One region of the Ewingella sp. C233 genome, then DNA from elsewhere that is predicted to be linked to it. Evidence: predicted binding sites of a transcription regulator. Region 1 holds the regulator's gene; the other holds the start of a gene.

What was found. Region 1 encodes Fur, which represses iron uptake genes when iron is present. Its sites were predicted from a motif close to ATAATAATGAGAACNACTATCAA; they were not measured.
Region 2: a site for Fur is predicted at 5,545-5,567, ahead of ACZRKO_RS11735 (isochorismate synthase). Genes of this name have one in related genera too.

What each region holds. Positions count from the first base shown of each region.
Region 1 covers NZ_JBUZRI010000001.1:2,401,751-2,409,326, reverse strand. The annotation lists gene chiP (chitoporin ChiP) at 1-1,036, shown strand, start outside; gene chiQ (ChiQ/YbfN family lipoprotein) at 1,078-1,428, shown strand; gene ACZRKO_RS10885 (beta-N-acetylhexosaminidase) at 1,442-4,123, shown strand; gene fur (ferric iron uptake transcriptional regulator) at 4,274-4,729, opposite strand; gene fldA (flavodoxin FldA) at 5,039-5,566, opposite strand; gene ACZRKO_RS10870 (methyl-accepting chemotaxis protein) at 5,996-7,576, shown strand, end outside.
Region 2 covers NZ_JBUZRI010000001.1:2,590,418-2,597,993, forward strand. The annotation lists gene ACZRKO_RS11710 (TonB-dependent receptor domain-containing protein) at 1-60, shown strand, start outside; gene ACZRKO_RS11715 (4'-phosphopantetheinyl transferase family protein) at 151-867, opposite strand; gene dhbA (2,3-dihydro-2,3-dihydroxybenzoate dehydrogenase) at 885-1,643, opposite strand; gene ACZRKO_RS11725 (isochorismatase family protein) at 1,643-2,512, opposite strand; gene ACZRKO_RS11730 ((2,3-dihydroxybenzoyl)adenylate synthase) at 2,516-4,162, opposite strand; gene ACZRKO_RS11735 (isochorismate synthase) at 4,288-5,517, opposite strand; gene fepB (Fe2+-enterobactin ABC transporter substrate-binding protein) at 5,716-6,684, shown strand; gene entS (enterobactin transporter EntS) at 6,685-7,576, opposite strand, start outside.

The DNA of each region.
Region 1 (7,576 bases):
TTATAACGAAGATTACTCCGGTGATAAAGGCGGCGTCAGCCTGTATAAAGCGGCAGGTAAATTTAAATATGGCGACTTTTGGGGCCACGCCGGTTATATCCAGCCGACAGGACAAACGCTGATTGCGCCACACTGGAGCTTTATGCCAGGTACCTATCGCGGTGCTGAAGCCGGTTACAAGCATGATTTCGGCGAACCAGGTGAGCTGAGTTTCTCCTATATGTGGGCGGACAAATACAAGTCACCATGGCATCTGGAGATGGATGATTTCCGTCAGAACGATAAAACAACCGGCGTCTCTTACATCCACTCCCTCGGCGCCAAATATGATTTCAAAAATGATGTCGTACTGGAAGCGGCTTACGGCCAGGCTGAAAGCTACGTCGATCAATACTTCGCTAAAGCCTCTTATAAAATGGAATTGGCGGGTAACCCGCTGACCACCAGCTACCAGTTCTACGGTGCGGAAGACCGCATCAACAACCAGAACGATCCGAACAGTCTGTATGACGGTCTGGCGTGGTTGCAGGCGCTGACTTTCGGCTACACCACCGGTCAGTTTAACTGGCGCCTGGAAGGGACGATGGTCAAGGCTGATGGTAATCAGGGCTACTTCCTGCAACGCATGACACCAACCTATTCCTCCTCTAATGGACGCCTTGATGTGTGGTGGGATAACCGCTCAGACTTCAACGCCAACGGCGAGAAAGCCGTCTATGCCGGTGTGCTTTACGACCTGGCTAAGTGGGATCTTCCTGGTCTGGCCGTCGGCGGTTCCTACGTCTACGCCTGGGATGCCAAACCTAGCAGCAACCCGATGTATGACCAAAGCCAACGCCTGAAAGAGAGCGCCTGGAGTCTGGATGGCCTGTACACCATTCAGGAAGGTCGTGCCAAAGGCACCTTATTCAAACTGCACTACACGCAATACGACAACCATTCCGACATCCCAAGCTGGGGCGGCGGTTACGGCAATATCTTCCAGGATGAGAAAGACGTGAAGTTTATCGTCATCGCTCCGTTCACTATCTTCTGAGGCCCGCTGTCGTGATGAAAAATACTATGAAAATGAAATCAATCAAAAATGGTTTGTTTATGTTGGCTGCGGTCGCGGTACTGAGCGCTTGTGCGGATCCGTCAGCTTCTGCAGAAAAAGCGGAAAAAGCAAAATTACGCCAGTCGTACAGTAACTGTATTAACACCGCAGATGGTGCACCGGACAAACTCGCCACCTGCCAGGCGATACTTGAACAGCTAAAAACCATCAAAGAGCATCAAGCCTTTGCTGAGAAAGAAACCGTTCGCGTCGTGGATTACCAGCGTTGCCTGACTGCACGTAAGACCGGTGATGGCCAAGCCTATGCGCAAGATTGCGGAAAAATCTGGCAGGAAATCAGAGCGAACAATTCGCCTGCGCCAACAAATTAAGGATGATGCTGAGATGGGGAAATTAAAAATAAAAGCGCTGGCTGTCGCCACCCTGATGGGGGGCATGCTTGGCGGAGCCGGCAGTGCGATGGCTGACCAAAAGCTGGTGGATCAACTTAGCCAGTTAAAAGTGAACTATGCGCTGCAGGATAATCAGGCCGGAGAGCATGGGACCCATTGCAGCGTGCTGGGTGCCGACTGGGCATCTTGTAATACGGCCACCATCACGCTGACCAACGCCGGTCAGGAGATCAAAGCCAAAGACTGGGCGATCTATTTCCATAACGTGCGCCGCATTTTAAAAGTGGATAACGATCAGTTCACGATCACGCGCATCACCGGTGATCTGCACAAACTTGAACCGACCGATAAGTTTACCGGTTTTGCGGCCAATCAGACCGTCACCATTCCGATTGTCGGTGAATACTGGCAGCTGTTCGAAAGTGACCTGATCCCGCGCTGGTATGCGACTTCCGGCAATGCTCAGCCAAAAGTGCTGACCAATACCGATACCGAAGATTTACATCAGTTTATTACGCCGTTTAAAGGCGATCAGTGGAAACGTACCTCCACCGATAACAACGTGCTGATGACACCTGCCAGCCGTTTTGTGAAGAACGAAACGCTGGCAGTATTACCGGCTGCAACGCTGCGCGGGCAGATAGTGCCCACGCCGCTGGAAGTTAAGATCCATGCCGGTGATGTTGACCTCGCCAAAGGTGTCGCGTTGGATCTCACCGCGCTGGAAAAACCGGCGGCCGATGCGGTCATCAAACGCTTCAACCTGTTGGGTATTGCTGAAAATCCGTCGGGATACCCGATTCATACGCAAATTTCTAAGGCTAAGTTTGCCGGGAAACAGGCTGTTTCTGGTGCGTATATTCTGAATGTCGGCAAGAAAGGCGCTGAAATAACGGGTTATGATCAGGCAGGGGTATTTTATGGTCTGCAATCGATCCTGAGTTTGGTACCGTCTGACGGCAGCAAAAAAATTGCCCAGCTTGACGCCAAAGATGCACCGCGCTTTGATTACCGTGCGATTTTCCTCGACGTGGGGCGCAACTTCCACACCAAAGCGGCTGTATTACGCCTGCTGGATCAAATGTCGGCTTATAAGCTGAATACTTTCCACTTCCATCTCAGTGATGATGAAGGATGGCGTATCGAAATTCCGGGCCTGCCGGAGCTAACGGAAGTTGGCGGTAAGCGCTGTCACGACCTGACAGAAACGACATGCCTGTTACCGCAACTGGGTTCAGGGCCGGATAGCACCAATAACGGCAGCGGTTTCTTCTCGCGTCAGGATTATATCGACATCGTGAAGTACGCTAAGGCGCGCCAGATTGAGGTTATTCCTGAAATCGATATGCCAGCACACGCCCGTGCCGCTGTGATCTCGATGGAAGCGCGCTATAAAAAACTCATGGAAGAAGGTAAGGAGAAAGAGGCTAACGAGTTCCGCCTGCTGGACCCTACCGATACGTCTAACACCACCGGCGTACAGTTCTACGATCGTCACGGTTATCTGAACCCATGTCTGGATTCGTCAAAACGCTTTGTTGATAAAGTGATTGGCGAAATCGCTGGCATGCATAAAGCCGCTGGGCAGCCGTTAACCACCTGGCATTTTGGTGGCGATGAAGCCAAAAATATCTTCCTCGGCCCAGGCTATCAGGACAAAAATGGCAAAATCGAACCGGGTAAAGGCATTATTGATCTGAGCAAGCAGGACAAACCCTGGGCGCAATCCCAGGTTTGCCAGGCGATGGTAAAAGAGGGCAAAGTGCAGGACGTTGAGCACTTGCCAAGCTACTTCGCGGTTGAAGTCAGCAAGCTGGTGAATGCCCACGGTATTGAGAAAATGCAGGCCTGGCAGGATGGTCTGAAAGATGCCAAAGACGCTTCCTCGTTCGCGACTAAACGTACCGGTGTAAACTTCTGGGATACCCTCTACTGGGGCGGTTTTGACACAGCAAACGACTGGGCCAACAAAGGTTATGAAGTGGTTATTTCTAACCCGGACTACGTCTACTTCGATTTCCCGTATGAAGTGAATCCGCAGGAAAAAGGGTACTACTGGGGCACGCGTTTCAGTGACGAAGCTAAAGTGTTCAGCTTTGCGCCGGACAACCTGCCGCAGAACGCCGAAACCTCGGTTGACCGCGACGGCAACGCCTTCGAAGCGAAAAGCGATAAAGCGTGGCCAGGTGCTCACGGGATCTCCGCGCAGCTATGGAGCGAAGTGGTCCGCACCGATGATCGTATGGAGTACATGATCTATCCGCGTCTGCTGCCACTGGCTGAGCGCGCATGGCACCGTGCGGACTGGGAAATGGATTATAAAGCCGGGCGTGAATTCTCTGGTGGTAAAACGCATCACGTTAACACTGAGGCGCTGCATAAAGAGTGGCTGCTGTTCGCGAACCTGATGGGCCAGCGTGAATTGCCGAAGATGGATGCGGCCGGTGTCGCTTACCGTCTGCCGGTGCCGGGAGCCCGCGTTGCGGGAGGGAAACTGGAGGCCAACGTTTCGCTGCCGGGGCTGGCTATTGAGTATTCACTGGATGGCGGCAAGCAGTGGCAGCGTTACGATGACGCACAAAAACCACAGGTCAGCGGCGATGTTTGGGTTCGCTCCGCGTCCGCCGACGGCAAACGTTTCAGCCGTGCTGAACACGTTGACGGCAAAGTCTGACACTGAATCTCTGCCTTATCAGACCCCGGCTTGCCGGGGTTTTTTTATGTCTGCGGTAATGGTGACATGAAACCGCAGGCATAAAAAAACCGCTTTTCAGCGGTTAATGGATGTTCTGCATGACAGAACGCATGACGGCAAAATTCTGGCTTACAGCGCAGGTTTATCGTTATGCAGGTTTTCGTCTTCGCGGCAGTCACCCAGTTCGCAGTGGCCGTAAAGATAAAGACTGTGGTTGGTCAGTTTGATGCCATGTCTCTTGGCAATTTCGCGCTGACGTCCTTCGATGTACTCATCACGGAATTCGATCACACGGCCACAATCCAGGCAGATCAGGTGATCATGGTGATGTTGCTGGGTCAGTTCGAAAACAGATTTTCCCCCTTCGAAGTTGTGACGGGTCACGATCCCGGCATCATCAAACTGGTTCAGTACGCGGTAAACCGTCGCAAGACCAATTTCTTCACCCATATCAATCAGTTGCTTGTATAAATCTTCCGCACTGACGTGATGACCTTCCGGCGCTTGCAGCACTTCCAGGATCTTAAGTCGCGGAAGCGTGACTTTTAAGCCAGCTTTCTTCAGTGCGGTATTGTTGTCAGTCATGCGGATTCAGTCCTGTTACTATGGTAATCACGTTGAGGCATGAAGCCTGTGATGGCGGTTCATGATGAAACGGTAGTCTGTTAACAAAGATCGCATCTTTCATTGCCATAGCGAAAAGATCGCAACGGCTTGATCAATAGAAAAAACACCTAAACTTAGTGTACCTTGATACCGAAGAAAGTTACAATTTTGTAGCGGTTAAATTGTTAATTTCAGTAATAGTTTGGCCCTTTCAATGGAGAATCAATCACTCAGGAGCGGTATCCTGTCGTTCGATCATTTCGCCAGTTCGTCAGGGCCAATTCAGGCTTAGCCAATAATCTCTGCCAAACTCAACTCTGCTGAAATCTGCTTAACCCAGCCATCCACACGTTCGTTGGTCAGTTCAGGTTGACGATCTTCGTCAATGGCCAGACCGATGAAATGTTTGTCATCAGCCAGACCTTTAGAAGCTTCGAAGTGGTAACCGGCCGTTGGCCAGTGACCGACGATCACCGCGCCGCGTGGCTCGATGATGTCACGCACGGTGCCCATCGCGTCACAGAAATACTCGGCATAATCTTCCTGGTCACCACAGCCAAACAGAGCAACCAGCTTACCTTCGAAATCTATCTCTTCCAGCGTTGGGAAAAAGTCGTCCCAGTCACACTGTGCTTCACCGTAATACCAGGTAGGAATGCCGATCAGCAAAATATCGAATTTTTCCAGATCCTCTTTGCTGCTTTTGGCGATGTCATGTATCTCGGCAACGTCTTTACCCAGCTGCTTTTGGATCATTTTAGCGATGTTTTCGGTGTTACCTGTATCGGATCCAAAGAAGATTCCTACTACGGCCATAAGATTTCTAACCTCTTGTTCTCAATGAAGTGCTCTGCATAGCAGGCAGTAATGCTGCAGATAATAGCAAACTCGCCGCCTGGAGAATATGCCTGTGCATCCCAGTACGGATCGGACAATAAGTCTATCGGGCATTAATGCGAAGCGTTATCGCCTTCGTGTGTTTTATGCCCTTTGTAGGGATATAAGCCTTGTCCCTGCTGGAAATCTGGTTATTCGCAATTGTGAAATAATTTCACCTTGGTCCTAAATTTTACTCATGTAGCGCCGATAGAAGATGCGAGAGGAATCTCAACATAATAAAGAAATCGATGCCCGGAGAGGTGTTCAACCATGTCCCGGGCTGATGCCAGACGGTGATCTGTTTGATTCTCTGCATCCCCGTTAATCTCATAAAAAGAAACGTAAACGTTTCACGAGAGGCACATTGTGCAATTTTTGAAAAACATTACCATCAGGAAAGCGATGTTAGGGATCCTTGGCGTTTTTTGCGTCATGTGGGCTTGCGTTGCGATCTACACCATTTCTTCACTTAACTCACTGACCAAAAATGCTGAAATTAACGTCGCCTTAGTCAATGATCTGACACTGGTACATAAAGGCAGCGACCAGTATTTCCGTTCACAAACCCGTCTGACCCGTGCGATGGCTATGCTTCAGGATGATCCGACGAAAGGCCCTGAAATCTTCGACAGCGCAAAACTGGCGCTGATGAACATGACTCAGGCGCTGGCAGCGTTTAAAAACACGGCCCATCCGGGGCTGGATGATGCGGTGGTACAGGAGCTGGTCACTGACTGGTCTGCATTGGCAGAGCAGGGCGCGACGCCACTGTTTAATGCCGCCCGCAGTAAAAACGTTGAGGCATACAAGCAGATTTCCAATGTGTCGGTGGTTCCTCTGAGCGTCAAATTTGGTGCCTCAGTTGAGAAGGTCAATGGTCTGATCGCCAGTGCGCTACAGAAATCGGAACAGGAATCCAGCCGCCTGACCCGGATGAGCAAAATCATCCTGTTAGTCGCGTTTGGTCTGGGCATTGTGATCCTCTTCCTAACCGATCGCTATCTGGTCTGGGGACTGGTCAATCCGCTGAACAAGATCCGCGACCAGTTTGCGGTCATTGCCCGGGGTGACCTGACGCATGATCTGGAAGAGTTCGGCAAGAACTGCGCCGGAAAACTCATCCCGCTGCTCAACGCCATGCAAGGCAGCCTGATCAATACCGTGCAAACTATCCGTAACTGTACCAATAACATTTATCAGGGAGCGTCCGAAATTTCTGCAGGAAACAACGATCTCTCCTCGCGCACCGAGCAACAAGCTTCCGCTCTCGAAGAGACGGCGGCCAGCATGGAGCAACTCACCGCGACCGTGAAACATAATGCCGACAACGCCCATCACGCCAGCCAACTGGTGGTGGAAGCCTCTGCCACGGCCCGTAAAGGCGGCAACATCGTGGCCGATGTGGTCAGTACCATGAAAGAGATCTCAGGCAGCTCGAAGAAGATTGCTGAGATCACCTCCGTCATTAACAGCATTGCTTTCCAGACCAACATTCTGGCGCTCAATGCCGCAGTAGAAGCCGCGCGTGCGGGCGAACAGGGGCGCGGTTTTGCCGTGGTTGCCAGCGAAGTGCGTAATTTGGCTCAGCGCAGCGCGCAGGCCGCCAAAGAGATTGAACAGCTGATCAGCGAGTCAGTATCCAGAGTCGACAGCGGCTCAAAACTGGTGGAAAACGCCGGTTCAACCATGGATGACGTGGTGCGCTCGATAACACATGTTACTGATATTATGGCTGAAATCGCCTCGGCATCGGATGAGCAGAGTAAAGGGATCAGTCAGGTTGCTATTGCAGTGACACAGATGGATAGCGTCACTCAGCAGAATGCCGCGCTGGTGGAAGAGGCATCACAGGCAGCCGTTTCGCTGGAAGAGCAGGCATCACTGCTCAATAACGCCGTCGCGACATTTAAGCTTAAAGACAGCGTGACGAGGGTCAGCCAGAAGGCA
Region 2 (7,576 bases), 190 kb from region 1:
CAGGCACTGGCCGTGATGCCAGGACGTAATTTCCAGCTCGGGGTGAATGTCGATTTCTAAAACGAAAGGCTAACTGAAAGCGAAACTGAAAAATAGAAAGTACAAGGGCGTCATGCCGTGCGGGTGACGCCCTTTTTATTGACGTAAGCATCAGGAATAAAAAAAGGTAATAACGTCCTGACTGCTCAGCCGGTAGACACCCTCAAAGCGCATTCCGGCGCGGAGTTCAGCGCAAAGCGTGGTGGCTAATTCCAGCGTAAGGCGGCCCGCCTGCTCGTCGAGCGCCACCAGTTGCGCATCCGCAAAACCAAACAGTCTGCCCACCTGCGGATAGAGCATCTTAAACAGGCTCTCTTTAGCGGAGAACGTTAAGGTCAGTAACGTGGAAAGTGGGAGATTCGGATGGCGGCGCAGCAGCTCATATTCGCCACCGTTAACGATCATCGGCAACAGCTCCAGCGCCTGCTGCCCGTCCATCAGGGTTTCAACATCAATCCCCACACCGCCGGGAGGCGATGAATTGCCGCAACGCTGCGCGGTGCAAAGTGCGGTAGTGGCGTTATGGCTGAGCGAGCCACGAACGTTTTTCGGCCAGCACGGCGCGCGGTCGTTACCCATACTGACAGTAAATTGCGGATAACCCAGGAAAGGCAAAACCACCGACGCCAGATAGCGCCCGGCAAGAAATTCCGCGCGCCGTTTGGGTACGGCACGCGTCAGGGAGGGAGGAAAAACGATGCCAAGTTCAGCAAACAGCCCATCATGGTAGGCATCCACCGCAAAGTGGCAGCGCGCAATCTTCCCTGGGAAATGCGCCGCCTGCGGCAGATTCAGCCACTCAACGGCGGAGATAAAGTGATGTGCCACCCCGGCCTCTCTCTTACTTAAGCTCCCAGCGTTGCGCCGCCATCCATCACAATATCCTGCATCGTGATGTGCGTGGCGCTGTCGGACGCCAGAAACAGCACCGCGTCAGCCACTTCCTGCGGCAGCGCAATTTTGCCGAGCGGAATGCCGAGCTTAAACTGCTCAGGGAATCCTGCGATGGTGCGCTGTTCGGCATCCGGCGTTTGCCACATGGCCTGCTGCATCGGCGTGTTGGTGGAACCCGGCGACACCAGATTACAGCGCACACCGAACGGAGCCATCTCTAACCCGACGGTCAGACACAAACTGCGCAGCGCCGCTTTCGATGCGCAATAGGCCGACATACCGACACGCGGCACATGGGCAGCATTCGAGGCGATGCTGACTATCGCACCGCGCTTCTGGCGGCGGAATACCGGCAACGTATGGCGGAACAGGTTAAACGCCCCGCCCGCATTCACGGCCAGACAGCGCTGCCAGTCATCGTCGCTTATCTCATCCGTGGCGCCCATGCGCAAAATGCCGGCGCCATTGACCAGCACATCCAGTACTGGTTGTTTGGTCAGCAGACGTTGGCAAACTGCGGTCACCACCTGACTGTCGGTGATATCCATCACTTCAGTGGGAAACGGGTAATCATCGCCGCTGAAGGTTGTATCGAAACCGGTCACCGTCGCCCCCGCTTTCTGAAACGCCAGTGCGGTGTGCAGACCAATTCCCTGCCCCGCACCGGTGACCCATACCTGTTTACCGCTGAAATCCCATATTGTGCTCATCAGGCTTTTTCTCCGGACAGCAGTGTCCACCAGCCATCAATCGTCGGCGTTTTTGCCAGCGCGACAAAATCGATATCGTCGCGGATTTTCCGCCAGCGGGTTGCCAGCGCCATGATGCGCACCGAGTCCAGACCGTAGTCGATGAGGTTCTCATCGTCGGCCATATCCTCGCAGTCTTCGTCCAGCAGCGGCAGGATCAGCGCCCGCAGCGCCGCTTTACTTTCCATTTGCTGGCCGTTGCTCTGCGGCAGGAGTTCCGCGGTCGTCACCACCCGTCCACAGCGCCCGGCGGTATAGCGCAGCGCCATCAGATGTTCTTCGCGGGAGAAATCAGCCAGTCCGTCGGCCACCATAAAGGGCTGAATATTGCGCATAAACGCGTCGATGGCGGTGGTCAGGCAGCCAATGTGCGCGTACACCCCGCAGATGATTAACTGGTCGCGGCCGCTCTCCTGCAAAATATCCTGTAACGGTGAGCGGTGAAATGCGCTGTAGCGCCACTTCACCAGCACCTGATCGTCACCGTCCGGCGCCAGTGCATCCACCACCGCCTGCTGGTCAGGATGTTTATTCAGGCCCGGTCCCCACATGTCGTTAAGCAGCGCGCGATCTTCGTCACTCTGGTTATTCGGCTGCGCGGTATAAAACACAGGAATGCCTGCCGATTTACAGTAACGGCGCAGCGCCGCGATATTCTCCACCACCTGCTGAATCAGCGGGCTGTCTTCGCCCCAGAAATTCAGGAAGTATTTTTGCATATCGTGGATCAGCAACGCCGCACGCTGTGGCTCAACCTTCCAGCTGACTTTATTGGCGGGCAGTTCACTCGCCGCAGGCAGCGTGTAGGATTCGAGTTTTGGAATGGCCATGAATTATTCTCCCTGAGGCTCAGGCTGTTCTTGTGCAATGAGCTGTTCTTTTAAAACCAACTGCTCGCGTAAAAGCTTTTTATCGACCTTACCGACCGGCGTCAGCGGCAGCAGATCCACCCGCACAAAGCGGTCGGGCAGTTTGAATTCTGCCACGCCAAGCTCGCGCAAATGACGGCGCAGTTGAACGGGCTTGACGGCACTGTGCGTCACCACAAAGGCGCAGCTTTTCTCGCCCATCAGGCTGTCGGGCATCGACACCAGCGCGGCGTTAATCACGCTGTCGTGGCGCAGCAGCAGGTTCTCAATCTCTTCCGCTGCGATCTTTTCACCACCGCGGTTAATCTGGTCTTTCAGCCGCCCCTGCACTTGCACATAACCGTCTTCGGTCAGTGAAATCAGGTCGCCTGAGCAGTAAAAACCCTGCTCATCGAAGGCGCTGGCATTGTGTTCCGGGCTGAGGTAGTAGCCGCGGAAGGTATAGGGGCCGCGCGTCATCAGGCGGCCGGTTTCGCCCACGGGTAATGGATTTCCCTGCTCGTCGGCGACCCAGAGTTCATCGTCCGGGGACATCGGCGTGCCCTGCGTCGTGAGGATATGCCGGTCGTCATCGTCCAGCAGCGTGTAGTTCACCAGCCCTTCGGCCATGCCAAATACCTGCTGTAACTGACAGCCAATCTCCGCCGGAATACGCGCGGCCAGCGTCTCGCCCAATTTCGCGCCGCCAACCTGCAACAGTTGCAAACTGGCGAGGGACGGATACCCTTCCCATTCGTTCATGGCTTGCAACCACAGCGTCACCGCCGGAGGTACAAGCGCCGTGACCGTAATGGCGTGTTGCTCAATCAGCGGGAAACAGACCTGCGCACTGGGATCCGTCGCCAGAATCACCTGGCCGGCACCGAAGAACACGCCGAGCGCACCGGGGGAACTCATCGGGTAGTTGTGGGCAACGGGCAAGGCGCACAGGTAACGGGTCTGCGGGTCAAACCGGCAGATCTCGACGCTGCGACGGATGCTGTAGTAGTAATCGTTATGCGTGCGGGGGATAAGTTTTGGCGTACCGGTGCTGCCGCCGGAGAGCTGAAAGAAGGCCACTTCGTCCGCCGGGGTCGGCGCGGCGGTGAAATCTCCCGCGTCCTCTTCGCGCCAGGCTGCCAGCGAATGTTCCACCTCTGGCGCATTACGCAACGCCATCACCCGCAGCGAAGGATGATCTTTAACAAAAGCATCCACAAATGTGTTGTCAGCAAACAGCGCGTGATGGGCATCGGCAATCAGTAACACGGGCTGGATTTGCGCCGCATAAGCGTTCAGTTCGCTGCGCTGATGGCTGAACAGCGCATTCACCGGCACCACGCCGATTTTCAGCAGTGCGAAAAACACCACGTAAAATTCGGTCACGTTACCCAGTTGCACCAGCGCGGTATCGCCGGACTTCAGCCCGCGACGTCGCAGCGCGGCGGCTAGCCTGTCTGACTGCACAGCCAGCTGGCGGTAAGTGAGCGCGGAAATCGCATCGGTGATGGCAACGGCATCGCTGTGCGCCTGACGTTGTAAAATATCGGTCAGCGGCAGATCCAGCCAGTAACCGCGTTCGCGGTAGCGCTGCGCCAAATCGTCCGGCCAGCGGGTAAATGCAATAGTCATGGTGATATCAATGTCCATACCCAAAGTAATTGGAGTCGCAGCAAGGCGGCAAGCGAGAGAATCCCGATGAGCTGACATGAGTCAGTGATTCGGGTGAACGAGCGCAGCTAACGCAGCCTGCGGCTTCAAGAACAAAGGGTATGCAGGCCGAAGGCGCGCATCATCGTACTGAGTTTGGTGCCGGTTTCTGCCCATTCCGCTTCTGGCGTGGAATCGGGCACGATACCCGCACCGGCAAATAACTGAACCTGATTGGCATTCACCGTGCCGCAGCGGATTGTCACCACCCATTCGCCATTACCCTCGGCATCGCACCAGCCGACGATGCCGCCAAACAGGCCGCGGTCGAAAGGTTCAAGTTGGGAGATCAGCTCACGCGCAGCGACCGTTGGCGTGCCGCACAGTGCTGGCGTCGGATGCAACAGACAGGCCAGCGAAAGCGCGTTTTCGGCACTGTCCGCCACGTCGCCGTCAATAGGCGAAGCAAGATGCCAGAGGGTCGGCGTGCTGAGCAGTTCAGGTTGCGACGGGATATGCAGATGGGCGCAGCGCGGGGCAAGCACTTCGCGCATACCGTCGGTGACGATGTGATGTTCGTAAACGTCTTTGGCAGACACCCGTAGCGCACTTTTGGCGGCGTCATCCTGCACCGGATCGCTGTTGCGCCTGGCCGAACCGGCCAGCGGATTGGAGTGAAAATGGTTGCCGAGTTTTCGCAGCAAAAGTTCCGGGCTGGCACCCAGCAGCGCGCCTTTTTCCAGCGGAACATGGAAGTGATAACCGCCAGGGTTCTGCTCAATCATGCGCGCCATCAGCGCGGCACGATCGACCGGCTGGCGGGTTTCGATCTCCAGCAGGCGCGACAGCACCACTTTGCGTAGCGCCCCGCGGGAAGTCGCTTCTACCGCAGAAGAAACCATCTGCATAAATTCAGGCTGCGCGGGATGTTCGGCTTTGCGGGTCACTTCTGGCAGCGCCCCTTGCGTCACCGGCGTATTATCGAGAAACGTCTGCCGGTCAAACCACTGCACTTCTCTAGGTACAAAAAGCGCAGAGGGTTGCTGCGTATCGAAAGGAATGGCACCGCAGAGGATCGGATGAGCAATACCGGCGTGTCGCGCCTGAGTGAACGCCTGCTGTACCGCCTGCTGGAACGGGCTGTCGGGTGTTTCCCCCCCGGCGGCAGGCAAGGTAAGTGTAGTGAAACAGCCCTGCGTCGCTAAGCTGCGAAAAGGGGAAGTGAGGAAAAAACCCTCGGTAGGCGATATCTCCGCCACGCTTTCAGCACCGGCTCTGCGCTGTTGATCCGTCTGCCCTGCCCCGTTGCCTTTCCCGTCCATCACTACAGCATCCATCAGTCGACTCCTATTAATAAAATGATAATGAATATAATAACGATTATCATTTGCATCTAATGGCGGTAAACTACTCGACGATTTTACGTGTGTCAATAATCGTAAACTGAAGCCATGTGCTTTTTTCACCACAACGGAAAGTTCAAACTCACTGATAAAGTGAGAATTTTCAGCACGCTATACTTGAGGATGTCGAAAGTGAACAATACCCTGATCCACCGTCTGGCCCTTGCGGGCGGGATTTCCGTTCTGCTCTGCAACGCCAGTCTGGCCGCAGAAACGGGCTGGCCACGCGAGATCCCAAGTGCTCACGGCAGCATTACGCTGGCCCATGCGCCCGCGCGGATTGTCTCCACCAGCGTCACCCTCACCGGGACCTTGCTGGCGATTGATGCGCCAGTGATCGCCAGCGGAGCCACCAGCCCCAATAGCCGGATTGCCGACGCGCAGGGCTTTTTCCGCCAGTGGGGCAAGCTTGCCACCGAGCGCAAAGTGCAGCGGTTGTACATCGGTGAACCTAATGCCGAAGCCATCGCCGGGGAAGCACCGGATCTTATTATTATCTCGGCCACCGGCGGGGATTCCGCGCTGAAACTGTATGACCCGCTTTCTGCCATCGCGCCGGTTTTAGTCGTCAACTATGACGATAAAAGCTGGCAGGAACTGGCGTTGCAGCTGGGCGTCGCCACTGGCCATGAAGCGCAGGCGAATGCCACCGTGCGGCAGTTTGATGAGCGGGTTAAAAAGCTAAAAAGTGAGCTGAAGCTCCCTGCACAGCCGGTCTCGGCGCTGGTCTACCGTCCGGACGGCAAGGCAGCCAATCTGTGGACGGCCGCTTCACCACAGGGACAATTACTGCACGAGTTGGGCTTCACGCTGGCCACCGCGCCAGACAGTGTGCACGGCAGCCAGAGCCAGGGCGTACGTAAAGACATCGTGCAATTAGCCGGTGAAAATATGGCTGAAGGGCTGAACGGCAAAAGCCTGCTGCTGTTTTCTGGCGATGACAGCGACAGCCAGCGGCTGATGGACAACCGATTTCTGACCCATCTTCCGGCGGTACAAAACAAGCAGGTTTATTCTCTCGGCAATGACACCTTCCGCCTGGATTACTACAGCGCCAGCAATCTGCTGACGCGGCTGGAAACGCTATTTACTGCTCGCTGATCATTTCTCACTGACCGCACGGGTGGGCGCAGGCTGAGCCTGTTGCCCGCCCGTTATGGTATGGCGTAACGCCCGCATCATAAACGCCAGCACCACGCCAAGCACCGCCGCCGTGAAGCCGAAACTCGCCGAAGTCATGGCCGGTAACATCACCGAGCCCATCGCACCGAGCAGCAGCGCGCCGATGGCATCTCCCGTCACGTTCTGCGCCGTCCACAGGCCGTTAATCCTGCCGAGAAAATCATCCGGCGTCAGGTTTTGAATCAGCGCATATTGCAGCAACGCATTGATGGCGCTGAGATAGCCGAAGACCACCAGGAAAGCTAACCCGAGGCCAAACCACGGCATCAGGCTGAACAGGCCAATGGCGACAAACGCACCGATAGCGGTCATCAGCAGCAGCCAACCGGGGCGCGCCACGTTTGCCACCCGTCCGCTGGTCAGCGCACCGACAGCGGCGCCGAGCGGCACGGCGGCGTACATCAGCCCCAGTTCCGAAGCGCTGACCTGCCAGATCCCCGACAGCGCCGGGTAAAGCACGCGCACCGCACTCGCCATGGTCAGCAGCGCGCCCAACAGCGCCACCATGCCAATCACCCGGTTTTGCAGCAGGAAAGCGAAACCGGAAATCAGCGCCCGCAGCGGATGCTCACGCTTTTGCACCGGCGGCGCGAGCTGCGGCAGCTTCAGCAGCGGAATGAGCGTCAGACCCGTGCCGACGGCCGCCAGACCGTAGTTCCACACCACCCCGCCGCTGGCAATCACCAGCCCGCCGATAGCCGGTGAGAGAATCGACCCGAACCGCACGGTCAGCATGCTGATGGCCCCGGCCTGCACCAGATTTTCACGTCCGACAATCGCGGGCGTCGCCGCCAGCAGTGCCGTCACTCCG